2 regions of the Pseudoalteromonas sp. GB43 genome follow, and region 2 is predicted to be linked to the other one. Evidence: predicted binding sites of a transcription regulator. Region 2 holds the regulator's gene; the other holds the start of a gene.
What was found. The regulator ArgR, encoded in region 2, controls arginine synthesis, uptake and breakdown. The targets are predictions, from matches to a motif close to ANTGAATANNTATTCANT.

Region 1: a site for ArgR is predicted at 5,854-5,871, ahead of ACRWSG_RS04465 (OadG family protein). Genes of this name have one in related genera too.

Annotation. Positions count from the first base shown of each region.
Region 1 is NZ_JBPCHJ010000001.1:944,867-954,024, reverse strand. It holds gene alaS (alanine--tRNA ligase) at 1-1,381, shown strand, start outside; gene ACRWSG_RS04495 (aspartate kinase) at 1,388-2,605, shown strand; gene csrA (carbon storage regulator CsrA) at 2,699-2,890, shown strand; gene ACRWSG_RS04485 (YcxB family protein) at 2,917-3,384, opposite strand; gene ACRWSG_RS04480 (hypothetical protein) at 3,509-4,432, shown strand; gene ACRWSG_RS04475 (hypothetical protein) at 4,959-5,150, opposite strand; gene ACRWSG_RS04470 (DUF1328 domain-containing protein) at 5,203-5,376, opposite strand; gene ACRWSG_RS04465 (OadG family protein) at 5,911-6,159, shown strand; partial or broken gene oadA (sodium-extruding oxaloacetate decarboxylase subunit alpha) at 6,175-7,948, shown strand; gene ACRWSG_RS04455 (sodium ion-translocating decarboxylase subunit beta) at 7,959-9,089, shown strand.
Region 2 is NZ_JBPCHJ010000001.1:1,263,967-1,273,124, reverse strand. It holds gene ACRWSG_RS06010 (tRNA-uridine aminocarboxypropyltransferase) at 37-696, shown strand; gene ACRWSG_RS06005 (Fe(3+) ABC transporter substrate-binding protein) at 1,652-2,656, shown strand; partial or broken gene ACRWSG_RS06000 (ABC transporter permease) at 2,734-4,367, shown strand; gene ACRWSG_RS05995 (ABC transporter ATP-binding protein) at 4,364-5,407, shown strand; gene ACRWSG_RS05990 (Dyp-type peroxidase) at 5,469-6,368, shown strand; gene argR (transcriptional regulator ArgR) at 6,365-6,832, opposite strand; gene mdh (malate dehydrogenase) at 7,058-7,993, shown strand; partial or broken gene ispB (octaprenyl diphosphate synthase) at 8,083-8,906, opposite strand.

The sequences.
Region 1 (9,158 bases), 320 kb from region 2:
GCGTTTCATGACGATTGATGAGCACGGCTTCCAAGAGTGTATGGCTGTTCAGCGTAAGCAAGCACAGCAAGCGGGTAAGTTTGGTGCTGATTACAACCAACAACTTAAGTCTGAAAAACACACAGACTTTAAAGGTTACGATGCAGAACATTACACAGGTACTGTGGTTGAACTTTTCTCTGAAGGTCAATCGGTTTCTGTACTTGAAGATGGTCAAGAAGGTATCGCAATCTTAGACCGTACACCGTTCTACGCTGAATCAGGTGGTCAGGTTGGTGACACGGGTGTGTTAAAAGTAGCTGGTGGTGAGTTTGTAGTGACTAACACCACGAAACTTGGTAATGCATTTGCACACCATGGTCGTGTACAAGGTCGTATTGGTACAAACGATAAAGCAGAGGCAACCATTGATGCAGCACGTCGCGATAGCATCAAGAAAAACCACACTGCAACGCATATCTTGCATGAAACATTACGCCAAATTTTAGGTGAGCACGTAAGTCAAAAAGGCTCACTAGTTGACCCTGAACGTTTACGTTTTGACTTCTCTCACTTTGAAGCGGTAACAAAAGACGAATTACGTCAAATCGAGCGCGCAGTAAACGATGAAATCCGTCGTAACTTTGCGCTTGAAACTGAGCTAATGGCTATCGAAGATGCTAAATCAAAAGGTGCGATGGCATTATTCGGTGAAAAATACGATGACGAAGTGCGCGTAGTAACCATTGGTGATTACTCAATCGAGCTATGTGGTGGTACTCACGTTAAGCGCGCAGGTGATATCGGTTTATTTAAAATCGTATCAGAAAGCGGTATCGCTGCCGGTATCCGCCGTATTGAAGCGGTAACGGGTGCTGAAGCGGTTGCTTATGTAAGTGAGCAAGAACAACAGTTAAACGATGTTGCAGCACTAGTAAAAGGTGATAGCAGCACAGTACTTGAAAAAGTAACTGCGTTACTAGAGAAATCAAAAGGCCTTGAGAAGCAAATTGCACAGCTTAACGACAAGCTAGCAAGTGCGGCAGGTGCATCGTTACTTGACTCTGTTGTTGAAGTGAACGGTATTAAACTACTGGTTGCAGATGTTGCAGGTACTGAGTCTAAAGCACTACGTGGCATGGTTGATGACCTGAAAACGAAGATTGGCTCAGGTGTTATTGCCCTTGGTGTTGCTAATGGCGACAAAGTAAGCCTAATTGCTGGTGTAACTAAAGACTTAACAGGTAAAGTGAAAGCCGGTGAACTTGTAAATCACATGGCTGCACAAGTAGGCGGTAAGGGCGGTGGTCGTCCTGATATGGCGCAAGCAGGTGGTACTCAGCCAGAGAACCTTGCTGCAGCCTTAGAAAGTGTAACTGCTTGGTTAACTGAGCGTTCTTAATCACTAGTGGCACTTATCGTCCAAAAATTCGGTGGCACCTCAGTTGGCTCAATAGAGCGAATTGAGGCCGTCGCCGACCTTGTTGTAAAAACCAAGCAACAAGGCCATCAAGTTGTGGTGGTGCTCTCGGCGATGTCGGGAGAAACTAACCGTCTGATTGAACTCGCTAAACAAATCGATTCTAGACCCAGTGCTCGTGAGCTTGATGTATTGCTAACCACCGGTGAGCAAGTGTCGGTCTCTTTACTCGCTATGGCTATTATTAAACGTGGTCACTCAGCGGTAAGCTTACTTGCTGATCAGGTCAACATTCGCACCGATAACATGTTTGGTAAAGCGCGGATTGAAGAGATTGCGGCGACTCGTCTAAAGCATGAACTTGAACATAACCGGATTGCTATAATAGCGGGCTTTCAGGGCCGCGATATTGAAGGCAATATCACCACGCTTGGTCGCGGTGGTACTGATACCTCTGCGGTTGAGATTGCAGGCGCTATTAATGCCGATGAATGTCAAATTTACACCGATGTTGATGGGGTATACACCACCGACCCACGTATTGAGCCTAATGCGCGACGTATGAGCCATGTCACCTTCGAAGAAATGCTCGAAATGGCCAGTCTTGGGGCTAAGGTACTGCATATTCGTAGTGTCGAAGCGGCAGGAAAATATAATATACCGCTCAGAGTGTTATCGAGTTTTAACCCGGATCAAGGGACCTTGATCAGTTTTGAGGAGCCGGATGTGCAAGCAAACATTGTGTCGGGTATCGCCTTTAATCGTGACGAAAGCTTGATTTACGTCAATGGCGTACACCAAGGAACGGAAAACCTTGCAAAAATTTTGAAACTTTTTGCAGAATTTGGCGTCGAAATAGATATGATTAATCAAGTTAATCATAACTTTGAAAAAATAGACTATGCTTTTACTGTGCACACGAATGATTTTGAGCAAGCCCTTGAAATTTTGACCAGTAACCAAGATGGTATCAGCGCAGAATCTATTAAAGGGATCAGCAATGTTGCCAAGGTGTCTGCAGTAGGTGTAGGGATGAAATCTCACTCTGGTGTGGCAAGTTTATTTTTTAATGCCCTTGCCGATGAAAACATCAAAGTGATGCTTGTATCGACATCAGAAATAAAGATATCAGTTTTAATTGACGAAAAGTATTTAGAACTGGCTGTACGTGCGCTACACAAAGTTTTTTTAACCGAAAATGAATAAGATCTAGAGTTTTTACTTACTTTTAAGTCTAGATTTCATTAGAATGTTCTTGACGCGGAATCTTTTAATTTTTTGGAACATGGGAGCAAGAGAATGCTAATACTAACTCGTAGAGTAGGTGAAACCCTAATGATCGGTGACGAAGTAACAGTTACTGTTCTTGGTGTTAAAGGAAATCAAGTTCGCATTGGTGTAAACGCACCGAAAGATGTATCAGTACATCGTGAAGAAATCTACATGCGAATTCAAGCAGAGAAATCTAACCCAAATCCGGGCAACGTTTAATCAGCGACAGATATTTTAAGAGCCACTCACTGAGTGGCTCTTTTATTTAGTTCGGCTGTCATTTCATCATTTAGCGCTTGTTTAGAAATATATTGCATACCGCGCTGTGCCTTTAAAATATAACCTCGCTCAGTTTCAATAATCTCACTAATCTGTTGCCAGCTTAATTGGTAGCTTTTATGCGGGTTTTCGGCTTTCACCCCATTATCATCAAATACGATAGTCACTTCGCTGCCTGATGCACGGCTCATCATTTGTCTTGCGACCCACCATGGGCGCTTGTAATAAAACGATAAGCACTCAACGACGGCAAGCATAATCATAAAGCTACCAAGGTAATGATTCTCTAATTGATAAAACGCCAATAAGCCTAAGGTTATTAACAATATCAACAGCGGGTATTTAGGCTTGGCTTGAGATGAATAAGGCAAAGACTCATCAAAGCATTCGTAATAATACGGTTTATCTAGTGTGTAAGTTGTACTTAATGTCATTTGGGGACTCAATTAATCGACTGGCAGCAGTTTAACATTGATAGAAAAAAACTGCCGCAGTTGGTTTTCATTTAGTTGTCATTATGAGAGCTTAAGGTATCTGTATTTTTTAGGTGTAAGTTGTATGTTTGTTAGTTCAATGTCATTAGCACTTGCAATGACCACAAATACTTTTTTAGTTATGGGCGATATGCCATACACCCCGATTGATGAAATTAATCTCGCCAAAGATGGAAAAATTACTAAAGCAATCGCAGCAACACCCCATGGCTTTTTAATGCACCTTGGTGATATGAAATCGGGAGCACTTGCTTGCACGAACAAGCTTTTGCAAACAAATAAAGCGTTATTGACGTCGTTGACCAAACAGCCTTTTATTTATACCCCCGGTGATAATGAATGGACCGATTGTGACCGAGAGAAGCTATCGGTGCGTTTTGATGAGCTTGAGCGCCTAAGCTTTGTTAAACGCCTAATGTTCGACGATGCTTATACACAAAAAGCACAGCAACTACAGGGTTATGCCACACAAGCTGAAATGCTAGAGAATGCCCGTTGGCAGTTTGATGGTATTGAGTTTCGTACTTTGCATATACCGGGCACTTTTAATGGCCGCTCGCAAATTTTAAAAAGTGACAAAAACGCAGCACTTGATGCCGCTGACAAACGTGATAAGTACAACTTAATTTGGTTAAAACAAGCACTTGTTCAACAAGATGCTAAGGCCTATGTGTTTGGCTTTCAGGCTGATATTTACCACCCAAGCAGTAAACCCGCCTGTAGTGAATCGCAGCGCTCTAAATGTGATGCATTTAAACTATACCGAGATGCCATCAGCGACTTTGCAAAGCACACTAAGAAGCCTGTGCTTGTAATGCATGGCGATACCGGCCCATATTGCCAGCAGCAGTTAGCGAGTAACTTAACGCGTTTAAATGTCCCCGGAGATTTTGCTGTAAGCGATGTCGCAAAAGTAAGTTTTATCGACGACCAATGGCATATAGCAAGTATAACGACAAACGAGCCCCTCACTAAGGTATGTGAGTAATAACGTTGGGTAGAACGGAGACGCACTCAGAGCCGTCAGCTATCAGATTAAAACCCAACAAGTTAGCGAATTTCTAGAGGAAAGAGTAAAGTTATCGAGTTTGAGGCTCACGTAGGCGTGAAATTTATTTCGCGCGATGTTTCTTAAATCTACGTGTAAGTCGTAGGTCGGGCTTTAGCCCGTCAGGTATGAGTAATAAAACATGTGTCGCCATAAATGACGACCTACATGATGTAGGATAGAACGGAGTGAAACCCAACAAGTTAGCGAATTTCTAGAGGAAAGAGTAAAGTTATCGAGTTTGAGGCTCACGTAGGCGTGAAATTTATTTCGCGCGGTGGTTTATAAAGTCATCAGACTTTAAACCCAAGTTAAGACTTGTAGGAGGCGTTTTAACGCCGAAAAAACTCACGCTATAGCCAAAAGTTCACGGTTAAAACCATTCCTACGATTATCTCAGATCTCATGCATCATTTAAAAAACAAAAAAGCGGCACTTGGCCGCTTTTCTTAAGTAAGGTGTGCTATTAGCAGTTAGTTTCTTCTGCGTTAACACCTTCTTTTACTTCTTCACATGCATCTTCAACTGCATTTTGTGTATCAGTAATTGCTTCGTCAATACGCTCACCTGCGTCTTCAGCAGAGTTGTCTTCACAACCCATGATGAAAAGACCTGAAAATAGGGCGATAGTTGCGGCTTTTAAAGTTGAATTTTTCATAATGAAATTCCTTGTAAATTTAAAAATAAAGTAAGTGGTTATCTGCTTTTAACTACTTAGGGACGTTGCCTCTAAGTGCTCCTGATACCAGCGAAATAACAAGTAATACTAAAAATATAAAAAAGATAATCTTAGCGATGCCTGCAGCGGCTCCTGCGATACCGCCAAAACCTAACACTGCTGCGATTAACGCGATAACTAGAAAAGTAATTGTCCAGCGTAACATAGTGGTCTCCTTGGCTATTTAAATTTTCTTAAGTTCGATGTAACTAAAGCGAGTTTTATGCCAGAAGTTTTAATTTATATATTTCAATGGTTTGTGTGTTTTTGTTGTTCTTTAGAGGGTTCATCATTTGGTAACTTTTACGAGTAAGCATGTAACTTATTCATAGTGATATTTTTTCATATTGAGATGCATGAGAAAAAGAGATAATGCACCAATAAATGGTAAGACCAATTTAACTTTATTTGGGTTGGCTACCTCTAACACCTTGTTGTGTGTGGTTTTTAGCCATTTTGTTGCTATTAATTAATAGTTCAGCATATAACGACTGGCTATATTGATTATTTATATCATCTATAGCGGGGCTTTAAATGCATAAATAGTGGGGTGTTAATTATATGTACGTCATGTTATTTTAAATTTAATTGGTTTTACCAATTTACAATGATGCTATACAAATGAATTTTGTTTGTTATTATTGGTGCATAATTATTTAACAAAAATAACTTTTTATTTTAACTAAGCGAGGGGAGTCGTATGGATATAGGTGGATTACTCACCACTGCGGCCAGTTTGATGGTGACAGGCATGGTAGGCGTGTTTGTTTTTCTGACTATTTTGATTTCAGCAGTCACTTTAATGTCAAAGCTGGTGGGTCGATTTGATGATCCTGCAACTGCAGAACCTACGCGTACAGCAAAAGTTCAACCTCAACAGGGTGTGCCACAGGCACATATTGCAGCAATCAGCGCTGCAATTGCTCAATTTCGAAATAAACAAAAATAACGGGGCAGCTTAAACATGGCTAAATTAAAACTAACCGAACTAGTATTGCGCGACGCACACCAGTCTCTTTTGGCAACGCGTATGCGCTTAGACGACATGCTACCCATGGCAGAAAAACTCGATAATGCGGGTTATTGGTCAATTGAATCATGGGGTGGTGCGACGTTTGACTCGTGTATCCGTTATTTAGGTGAAGATCCTTGGCAACGTATTCGCGAGCTAAAAGCGGCAATGCCAAACACTAAGCAGCAAATGCTACTGCGTGGGCAAAACCTTTTAGGTTACCGTCATTATGCTGATGATGTAGTCGAAAAGTTTGTTGAGCGTGCCCACAAAAACGGTGTTGATGTTTTCCGTATTTTCGATGCGATGAACGATGTGCGTAACCTTGAAACTGCCATTAAAGCTGCTGTTAAAGTAGGTGCTCATGCCCAAGGTACTATTTCGTACACAGTAAGCCCAGTCCATACGCTTGATATGTGGCTTGAGCTTGCAAAACAACTAGAAGATCTTGGTTGTCATTCAATTTGTATCAAAGATATGGCAGGTTTATTAAAGCCTTATGATTGTGAACAGTTGATCAAAGGTTTAAAAGAAACTGTGTCTATTCCTATTGCGATGCAATGCCACGCAACCACAGGTTTAAGCACTGCAACTTACCAAAAAGCGATCGATGCAGGTATCGATATGCTTGATACGGCTATTTCGTCAATGAGTATGACCTATGGTCATAGCGCCACAGAAACCATCGTTTCAATTGTAGAAGGCACTGAGCGAGACACAGCACTTTGATTTAAACCAATTAGAAGAAATTGCTGCTTACTTCCGTGACGTACGCAAGAAATATGCTGCATTTGAAGGCAGCCTTAAAGGCGTTGATGGACGTATCTTATTAGCGCAAGTGCCGGGCGGCATGTTAACTAATATGGAAAATCAGCTTAAAGAGCAAGGTGCTGCTGACAAACTTGATCAAGTATTACTCGAGATCCCGCGTGTTCGCGAAGACTTAGGTTACATTCCACTCGTTACACCAACCTCACAAATTGTTGGTACTCAAGCGGTACTTAATGTTTTGACTGGCGAGCGATATAAAACCATCACTAAAGAAACTGCGGGTGTGCTCAAAGGCGAGTATGGTGCAACACCAGCACCAATGAATAAAGAGCTGCAAGAACGTGTACTAGATGGCGCTGAAGCAATCACTTGCCGTCCTGCTGATAAGCTTGAGCCTGAACTTGAGAAGCTTGAAGCAGAGTTATTAAGTGAAGCTAAAGAGCAAGGTTTAGAGCTTGCTGATGACGTGATTGATGATGTGCTTACTTACGCATTATTCCCTCAAATTGGCCTTAAGTTTATTAAAAACCGTAACAACCCTGATGCGTTTGAAGCAATTCCAACGGGTGAAGTTGCTAAGTCAGAAAGTAAACCAGCCGCTTCAAGTCCTGCAAAAGCAGAGCAATACAGCGTTAAAGTTGACGGTAAAGTTTACGATGTCGTTGTAGCGCAAGGTGGTGAACTAAAAGAAGTAACTCTAAAAGACAGTGAGTTAATTCCTCAATCTGCCTCAGCGTCTGTTAGCGAAACCTTAAACGCGCCGTTAGCAGGCAATATTTTCAAAGTGAAAGTAAAAGCTGGCCAAACAGTAAATGAAGGTGATGTGGTTATCATTATGGAAGCAATGAAAATGGAAACAGAAGTTCGCGCCGCACACTCAGGTACAATTGCAGAAGTATTAGTGGCAGAGGGCGACTCTGTTGCCACTGGCGATGCGTTAATCGCGCTAGCATAGGAGACAGAGGATGGATGGTGTTTTAAACCTCTGGCATGCGACAGGTATTGCTAACTTTACCTTTCCTGCATTAATAATGATTGCGGTAGGTTGCGGGTTATTATATCTCGCAATCGCCCGTAAATTTGAGCCATTATTGTTATTACCTATCGGCTTTGGGGCTATTTTAACTAATATTCCTGTAGCCGGGTTATCTGAACCGGGTGGTTTGCTTTATTACGTGTACGATATCGGGATTGATTCTGGGGTGTTCCCACTTTTGATCTTTATGGGCGTGGGGGCGCTTACAGACTTTAGTGCCTTAATCGCTAATCCGCGTATGTTGCTGTTAGGCGCGGCTGCGCAGTTTGGTATTTTTGCTACTTTATTTGGTGCAATTCTACTTAACTTTATTCCTGGTTTTGAGTTTACACTTCAGGATGCATCGGCCATTGCCATTATTGGTGGGGCTGATGGTCCAACGGCTATTTTTTTAGCATCTAAGTTGGCACCTGATTTACTTGGTGCAATAGCAGTAGCGGCGTATTCATACATGGCACTAGTGCCAATTATTCAGCCGCCAATTATGCGTGCATTAACAACGCAAGCAGAGCGCGAAATTCAAATGCCGCAACTTCGTACAGTATCGAAGAAAGAGAAAATTGTTTTTCCGTTAATGGTGCTTAGTTTAACCATCTTGTTTTTACCAGCAGCAACGCCGCTTGTGGGCATGTTCTGCCTAGGTAACTTGATGCGTGAATCGGGCGTGGTTGATCGTTTAAGCAATAGTGCACAAAACGAAATCATCAACATTACCACCATTTTCTTAGGCTTAGCGGTAGGCTCAAAGCTTGCGGCCGATAAGTTCTTAACCGTAGAAACAATCGGTATTTTGGTGTTAGGTGCATTGACCTTTGCAATTGGTACAGCGTCAGGGGTGTTTATGGCAAAAGGTCTGAATAAGATCTCTAAATCGCCAATCAACCCATTAGTAGGCGCAGCAGGTGTGTCAGCGGTACCAATGGCAGCACGGGTGGTTAATAAGGTCGGCCTTGAGAGCAACCCGCATAACTTCTTGTTAATGCATGCCATGGGACCAAACGTAGCAGGGGTATTAGGAAGTGCCGTTGCAGCAGGTATTCTGTTAGCGATTGTTGGCTAAGTCGATTTACTTCCAACCGACTGGCGCAGTAATTTTACTGCGCTTTTTTTTGCCTATAGACTAGGGTCA
Region 2 (9,158 bases):
AATACAGTGGCTACTATCTCAAATAATTCCGTGTTAATGCTTCGTGCTCAGCAAATGACTGAGTCTCGTCGTGAATTTAAAGCGCGAGGAGCAAAGTTAACGCGTTGTGAGCGATGTTTATTAGCCGAACACTATTGTATTTGTGATGGTGTTGAACAGGCAAAGTGTGATGCCGCGGTTTGTTTACTTATGTACCATAATGAGAGTTTTAAGCCGTCAAATACTGGCCGTTTAATTGCTGAAATCGTGCCAGATAACCATGCCTTTAAATGGGATAGAACAAATCCAGATGAAGCCTTATTAAGCTTATTGGCAGATCCTCAGTATCAGCCAATGGTTATTTTTCCTGCTAGCGATGTAGACGACGAAGAGCGGGTGATCACCGAAGTAACCCCTGTTGAAGGTAAGCGTCCATTGTTTATCTTTTTAGATGGTACTTGGCGCGAAGCAAAGAAAATGATCCGTAAAAGCCCTTATCTAGATAATTTTCCTGTGCTTTCAATTACACCTGAAAAGCTTTCGGATTATCGATTGCGTGTTGCCCCGCATGAGCATCAACTAGGTACTGCTGAGGTGGCTATTATGGTTCTTGCTCTTGCTGGTGAAGAAGATGCAACTCAAAAGCTTGAGCAACATTTTATTAAGTTTAGAGATGCTTACCTGCTTGGTAAGCGAAATAAGGGACGCCCGGAGTAATAGTACCAATCCGCAATAATACTTAATCATTTTGAGGGATTAAACCTGTCGCTACCTGCGTTAAAAATTACTGATTTAGAACAACTAAATAACGAAATTTTTGCCTTGTTATCGACGAGGTTTTATTGCCTCAAAATAGACCACTTAATTAAGCGAATTGGTATAACTCTTTACTAAATTGTAGGCAAAAGAAAAGCGCGTACTATCTCTAGTCGCGCTTGCGGAATCTTCTTAATTTTTTGCATCCTGCAATTGAATCTAATCAACTCCCTAAACTTTGCCAATCCATGCGATTACACTTTACTTATTGGTTCTGTGTAATATAAGGCAATCCCGCCTTGTTTCCTTGTTAGTCCTTTACATCCTTGCTGGTAATCACTTTACCATTCCCTTACGTGCCATCCCGACACTATCCCTTTATTTGCAAATCCGTTGCGATGCCCTAACGGTATGTCCTTTATTCCACTTTTGAACTTCCTGTATAACAACATCCTGTTGTTATGCCATTCCACATCATCCTGATGCTGTCCGTAGGTTGTCACTCCATTGCGTTACTCTTCCTGAGCCTGTCCTTGATTCCTTATTCTCCTAATGAACCTTATTCCGCGGTATTATGAGTAATGCTTCCTTATCCATCTACTCATTAAGCTTCTTGCTTAGTTGATGTAAGTAATTATAGAGAAATAGGCAAAGCTGAGTAGGTCAAAATCTTACTTAATCTGCTGGTTATTTTATTGTCATTTAATATATTTCATTAAATTTCAGTTGGTTAGGTTTTTTTATGCAGTGTTTGCTGGTGCTTTTTACTCAATAACTGCCATGCGGGTGAGATATGTCTTACATGCAAATTCCTAAATGGCAGCTATGTTGATTGAAATATAAGTTTAAACGGGTGCACTTTGCCCTAACTCTAGGTAAAATATTTTGATAATTGTTACTATTTAGGTGCTATAAAATGAAGAAAACAGCCTTAGTATTACTTAGCGCATTATTAAGCGCGCCTACATTTGCTGCAGATGTAGTAAATATTTACTCGTTTCGTCAACCATTCTTAATTCAGCCTATTTTGGATGATTTCACTAAGCAAACAGGCATTAAAACTAATGTGGTATTTGCAAAAAAAGGGCTGATTGAGCGTGTTAAGCGCGAAGGTAAACACAGTAAGGCTGATTTAGTATTAACTTCAAATTTTAGTGCGCTGATTCAATTAGAAGATTTAGGCTTAACGCAATCAATTAATAGTGATGTAGTTAATGCGAATGTGCCAAGCACTTTTCGCGATGCCGACGGTCAATGGATAGCACTTACTAAACGTGTACGTAATGTTTACTCTGCAAAAGAGCGCGTTGGTGCGCTTGGTGAGTTAACATACGAAGATTTAGCGGACCCAAAATACAAAGGTAAGATCTGCACTCGCTCTGGTAAACATCCATACAATTTAGGTTTAGTTGCTTCTATGGTTGCTCACCATGGCGAAGCAAAAACTAAGCAATGGCTTGAGGGCGTAAAAGCCAATTTAGCACGTAAACCGCAAGGTAATGACAGAGCGCAAGTCAAAGCCGTAAAAGAAGGTTTATGCGATCTGGCGTTAGGCAACAGCTATTATTTTGGCAAAATGATGCAAGATGAGCAGCAAAAATCATGGGCTGAAGCGGTTTATATTAACTTCCCTAACCAAACGAACCGTGGTTCTCATATCAATGTATCGGGCGTTGTTATGACCCGTTATGCTAAAAACCCTGAAAATGCCTTGAAACTGGTTGAGTATATGACCGACAATAAGGCGCAAAATATGTATGCTTCCGTTAATATGGAATACCCTGTAAAGCAAGGGGTTGCATTATCAGAGATGGTTGCATCATGGGGTGAGTTTAAAGAAGATAGTCTACCTCTTGATGAGATCAGCAAATATCGCCCTGTGGCACTGAAGCTGATTGATGAAGTAAAGTTTGATTTATAACGAGGATATTTCTCGTAACACATTTTTATAAAAGCTGTTTTTTAACAGCTTTTATTTTATCTGGTATTAATCCACTTATGCATGTGAAGTTTTCGCTGTCGCGTTGGCAGCTTATAGCCTGGCTGATTGGCCTGTTGCTTGTTACGCCATTAGGCTTTTTATTATTTGAATCTCTACAAGGAGATTCAGATGTATTTCAGCACCTTTTCGATACCGTGCTGTGGGATTATACCCGTAATACTCTCATACTCATTGCAGGGGTAGGGCTGTTAAGCTGTGTAATTGCATTGCCGTTAGCTTGGTTAACTGCATATTGTGACTTTCCTGGGCGTAAGCAATTTGAATGGGCGTTAATGCTGCCTTTAGCAATGCCAACTTATCTTATCGCCTACGTGTATACCGACTTACTTGATTATGCAGGGCCTGTACAGATCGCACTCAGAGACTGGTTTGGTTGGCAATCACCAGACGATTACTGGTTTTTTGATATTCGTACATTGACTGGGGCTATTTTTATGATTGCCTTGGTACTCTATCCTTACTTATACCTAATTTTTAAAACGGCACTCAGAGAGCAGTCTTTTAAACTAGTGCAAGCTAGTCAATTAATGGGGCTATCACCATTACAAAGTTTTCTACGCGTTAGTTTGCCTCTTGGTCGTGGGGCGATTGTGGCAGGGGTTACATTGATCAGTATGGAGGCTATGGCTGATTTTGCTACTGTTAACTACTTTGCTGTGAGCACACTGACGACCGCTGTTTATGATACATGGCTTGGCTATTACTCATTAACCGCAGCGGCGAAAATCTCAGGTATTATGTTACTGATTTTGTTTTTAACCATCATGGTTGAGCGCTTTAGTCGTCGCAATCAAGCTGTGTATGAACGTCAGTCAAGCGTAAACAGCGCAACTTTGTATCGCTTAAAAGGCGGTGCGGCATGGGCTGCAAGCTTGGCTTGCACCGTTGTGCTGGTATTGGCTTTTATTCTGCCGGTTGGAGTATTAGTTAAATATGCCATTGTCTATGCAGATGAAGCATGGAATGGGGCATTCTTTAATTACGCTTGGCAAAGCTTTAAAGTGGCAGTAGTGGTGAGCATTGCAACTATCCTATTGAGCTTATTGGTATTGTTTTATCAACGCATTGCGAAGCAAGCTTACCCTTTGATCCCTGGGCGTTTAGCAAGTACTGGCTATGCCTTACCTGGTACTGTATTAGCGATTGCTGTATTGCTCCCATTAACTCAGCTAGATGATGCATTAAATAATTGGCTTGAGCCTTTTGGTTTATCACCAGGATTACTTTTGAGCGGCACTTTATTTGCGATGATTTTTGCTTATGTTGTACGTTTTTATGCGATTGCGCATGGCGCGCTTGAAAGCAGTTTTTTACGTATTAGCCCTTCATTAGATATGGCTAGCCAATCAATGGGCAAAGGATCTTACAAACCTTGTGGCGAGTACATTTACCGCTATTAAAACGCGGTATTTTAACAGCTGGTTTATTAGTGTTTATTGAGTGCATGAAAGAGTTACCTGCGGCTTTATTACTCAGACCTTTTAATTTTGAAACCCTAGCAACTCATGTTTTTCAATATGTTAGTGATGAGCAATTGGAGCTTGCGTCAATTTCAGCCTTGTTTATCGTGTTAGTTGGGTTAATCCCTTTGTATTTCGTTAATCGTTCGATGGAGCAAAATCACTCATGAGTCATTTGATAATTAAAGACTTAGCTTATCAGTACAATGCGACTCAGGTGTTGAGTGAACTAAACCTCAATGTTGAACAAGATGAAATCGTCTGTTTGCTTGGCGCAAGTGGCTGCGGCAAAACCACCACCTTAAAGGCAATTGCCGGGATTTTACAGCCTGATCAAGGCTATATGAGTATTGATTCAAAAGTGGTCAACGATAGTGGGCTGTTTGTTGCACCGGAAAAACGTAATATTGGCATGATGTTCCAAGACTATGCGCTGTTTCCTCATTTAACGGTAAGCGACAACATTGCGTTTGGTCTTAGCAATATGAGCAAAGCGCAAAAGCGAGAGCGTGTAGATGAAATGCTTAGCCTTGTTAAACTCGATGGTTGTGCACAGCGATACCCTCATCAGCTTTCTGGTGGACAGCAGCAACGTGTGGCAATAGCCCGTGCACTTGCTTACAAACCAAGTTTATTATTACTTGATGAGCCATTTTCGAATATTGATACACAAGTGCGTTTTGAGCTTATTGCAGATATACGCCGAATTATTAAAGCTCAGCAGGTTTCTGCGGTATTTGTTACCCATTCGAAGGAAGAAGCTTTCGCATTTGCTGACACGCTTGCGGTTATGCATGGTGGAAAAATAGCCCAACAAGGCTCTCCTGAGCAGTTATTTAGCCAACCTAACTCAAAGGTGGTTGCAGAGTTTCTTGGTACGGGCATATACTTAACGGCAAAAGTATTAACGCCAACTGAATACGAAACGGCGTTTGGTGTGGTTCACTCATTGACACCGAACAATGCAGATTGTCAGCAAGGTCAAGTGTATATAAGACCGCACCATATTCAGTTGTGTGAAGCTGCGCACAGTGACGCAAACAGTTTAACTATTTTGCACAGGCGCTTTATCGGTACGCGTTATGTATATCGAATTAATATTGCAGGGCAAGAGTGTGAAGTTGCTGCAGAGCAAGACCGCGTGTTAGCTGTTGAGCAACCTGTAAAAATAAAAATAATGCCGCACACAGTCAATTTTTTTCATGATTAGTAATAAATAACAATCTTGAATCCTTGGCTTTGTGCAAATAACGAGAAGCTAAGGATTCACTATGGCGCAAGCGCAATCTGGGATTTGTGCTGAAGCAAACTTACATGGTTTGCACCTGTTTTTTAATGTTTACGATGGCCACGATGAGTCATTACGTAAAAAACTAAAACGCGTTAGCGTCATTCAAGATGAGTTTGCTGATCAGTTCTCAGAAGCCATGCTATCGTGCGTGGTTGCCCTTGGTGCTCAGTATTGGTCGCATATCTTGCCCGAGTTTATTCCTAGTCAATTGCAAAGCTTTCCGAATGTAACTCATAGTGATCATGTGATGAGTGCCCAGCCATTTGATTTGTTTGTACAAATTCGCTCAGACCGTGAAGATGTAAACCATCTATTTGCCCTGCAAATCCTAAAATTATTAACACCGGATGTTGAGCTGGTGGAGCAGGTCCGTAATTTTCGGTTTTTAGATGGACGTGATTTTAACGGCTTTATTTATGCAGGCGATACACCTCATGGCCGTCAAAAGCGTAGTACAGCACTTATCGACAAACCGGGTCACTTTGAAGACCAAGGCAGCTATATCCATGTTCAGCGCTTTGTGCATGATTTGAGTGTCTGGCAGCATTTATCGTTATCAGAGCAAGAGCAAATCATGGGGCGCACGCGTCTAGATAACACCTTGATTGTGCCTGCTGTAGAAACCAGTCATGCGGTTCGTAGTGAATTAAAAGATGAGCATGGCCAGCCTCTCTTGCTAAACCAAAGCATGCCATTTGGTGATGTGCATAAGCAGGGAATTTTAATGGTTTCGTGTGCGGCGCAAGGGGATGCGTTTGAGCAGGTATTAAAGAGTCGCTTGGGGCAGGGCGATTGCTATGATCATTGGCTCGATTTTACTCAAGCCGATATGGGATCTGCGTTTTTCGCCCCGTCAGTAAACTTCTTAAAGCAACTTTAAACGGTATCGAATAAAGTGCGCACGCGATCGAGCGTCACATCGATTTCAGAAATCTTCGCAGGGGCGATAAAAATAGTGTCGTCGCCTGCAATAGTGCCTAGTACGCCATCTGCTTTACCGAGTGAATCAAGTAAACGAGCAATTAATTGTGCTGCGCCTGGACTGGTGCGAATAATGATCATCATTTCGTTATGCATAATATCAATAACAAGCTGACGCAGTGGGCTTTTCGCTGTTGGCACACCCATTTCAGCCGGTAAGCAATAGACCATTTCTTGTTTTGCATTACGAGTACGTACCGCACCAAATTTGCTTAACATGCGAGATACTTTACTTTGACTAATATTATCAAAGCCTTGCTCTTTTAATGCTTCGACAATCTCACCTTGTGAACCGAAGTTTTCTTCTTTTAATAGCGCTTTAAACGCTTTGATCAGTGCTTCTTGTTTGTCTTGTGGTTGCATGTTGCCGTTTCTTTATTCATAAAATGTAGGGTAATTCTACACAACTCTGCATATTTATGCAGTATTAGTTTACAAAGTCGTCCAAAATGCTGTGTCTTTACAGCCAAGTTTACAACTATGGTCGAAATTATACGCGAAATAAGCAGGATAAATTTGTTTTTAGTCGCTAATTTCATTATCTTTAGGGCCACAAATATTTCCTACCTCAAATTACGGAGAATTCCAATGAAAGTTGCTGTTTTAGGCGCAGCTGGCGGTATCGGCCAAGCATTGTCTTTATTATTAAAAACAAGTTTACCTGCAGGTTCTGAATTATCGTTATACGATGTTGCCCCTGTTGTTCCTGGTGTAGCGGTTGATCTTTCTCACATCCCAACAGACGTTAAAGTTGAAGGCTTTGGTGCTGACAGCTTAGACGCAGCATTAGCTGGTTGTGATATCGTTCTTATCCCAGCGGGTATGCCACGTAAGCCAGGCATGGACCGTGCGGACCTTTTCAACGTAAACGCAGGTATCATCAAAACATTAGCTGAAGGCATCGTTAAAAACTGTCCTAAAGCGTTAGTAGGTATCATCACTAACCCAGTAAACGGCACAGTGCCAATCGTTGCTGAAGTATTCAAAAAAGCGGGTACTTACGATGCAGGCCGTGTATTCGGTATCACAACGCTTGACGTGATCCGTTCAGAAGCATTTGTTGCTGAACTTAAAGGTTTAAGCGCAACTGACGTTAAAGTTCCAGTGATCGGCGGTCACTCAGGTACGACAATCCTTCCTCTTCTATCTCAAGTTGAAGGTGTTACTTTCACTGACGAAGAAGTTGCGGCATTAACTCCACGTATCCAAAACGCAGGTACTGAAGTTGTTAACGCTAAAGCGGGTGGCGGTTCAGCGACTCTTTCTATGGGTGCTGCAGCAGCACGCTTCTGTATGTCTTTAGTTAAAGGCTTACAAGGTGAAGAAGTAGTTGATTACGCATACGTTGCAGTTGAAAACGGTGACGCAGCATACTTCGCACACCCAGTTCGTCTAGGTAAAAACGGCGTTGAAGAAATCCTTTCTTACGGTGAGTTAAGTGCATTCGAAGAGCAAGCTAAAAACGACATGCTAGCTACACTTAACAAAGACATCCAAGAAGGTATTGATTTCATCAACGGTTAATTCCGACAGATGATAGGCGATTTTTTAAATCGCCGAAAACAAAAAAGCCTGCAAATGCAGGCTTTTTTAATGGCTCGAATAAATAGTGTTTAGTGATCGCGGGCAACGGCGATACGGGCCAAACTCTCTAAGGCTTGTTTGTACGGTGTATCTGGTAAGAACGCAATACAAGCAATTGCTTTGTCAGCTTCTTGCTCAGCTTTTTGCATTGCAAACTCAAGGGCTTTAGTGTCAGCTAATGCCGCTAGAATGCTTTCTAAATGGTCCATACCATTACCAAGCTCAATAGCTTCGCGTACTAGCTTAACTTGCTCTGGTGTGCCTTTTTGCATTGCGTAGATAAGCGGTAGGGTAGGTTTACCTTCAGCTAAATCATCGCCAATGTTTTTACCAAGTTGCTCGGCATCGGCGTTGTAATCAAGTACATCATCCACTAATTGGAATGCAGTGCCAAGATGCATTCCATATAAGTTTAATGCTTCAAGGGTTTGCTCGTCTTGCTCGGTAATAATTGCAGCAAAACGGTTGCAGCTTCGAACAATTTTGCCGTTTTGCTGTAAATAACCTGCATATAGCTTTGTTCTGTGGTGTCAGGGTCATTACAGTTCATTAGCTGTAATACTTCACCTTCAGCGATGACATTGGTTGCATCCGCTAAAATTTGCATGATTGACATTTTACCTAGGCCAACCATAAGCTGAAATGAACGTGTATAGATAAAGTCACCGACCAAAACGCTAGCTGCATTACCAAACTCTGCATTGGCTGTAGGCGTACCACGGCGCAAATGTGACTCGTCGACAACGTCGTCATGCAATAATGTGGCGGTATGAATAAATTCGATGATAGTGGCAAGCGTAATATGGTCTTTGCCCTCATAACCAAGTGCTTTTGCCGCTAAAATGGCCAACATAGGACGAACGCGTTTACCGCCACTGTTTACTATGTATAAACCGAGTTGGTTAACCAATGCGACATCTGAGCGCATTTGGGCATGTATAAGTTGATTGACGTCATCCATTTCATTTTCGATTAACGTCTGGATAGCTTTTATATCCATTGATCTCCGAGCCAATATTTATGGGTATACGGGGCTGATTGTACAACAAAAAAAGCGCTTGCTCGATATTTTGTGATGATTCAGTAAAAAAACACTGTAAAGTTT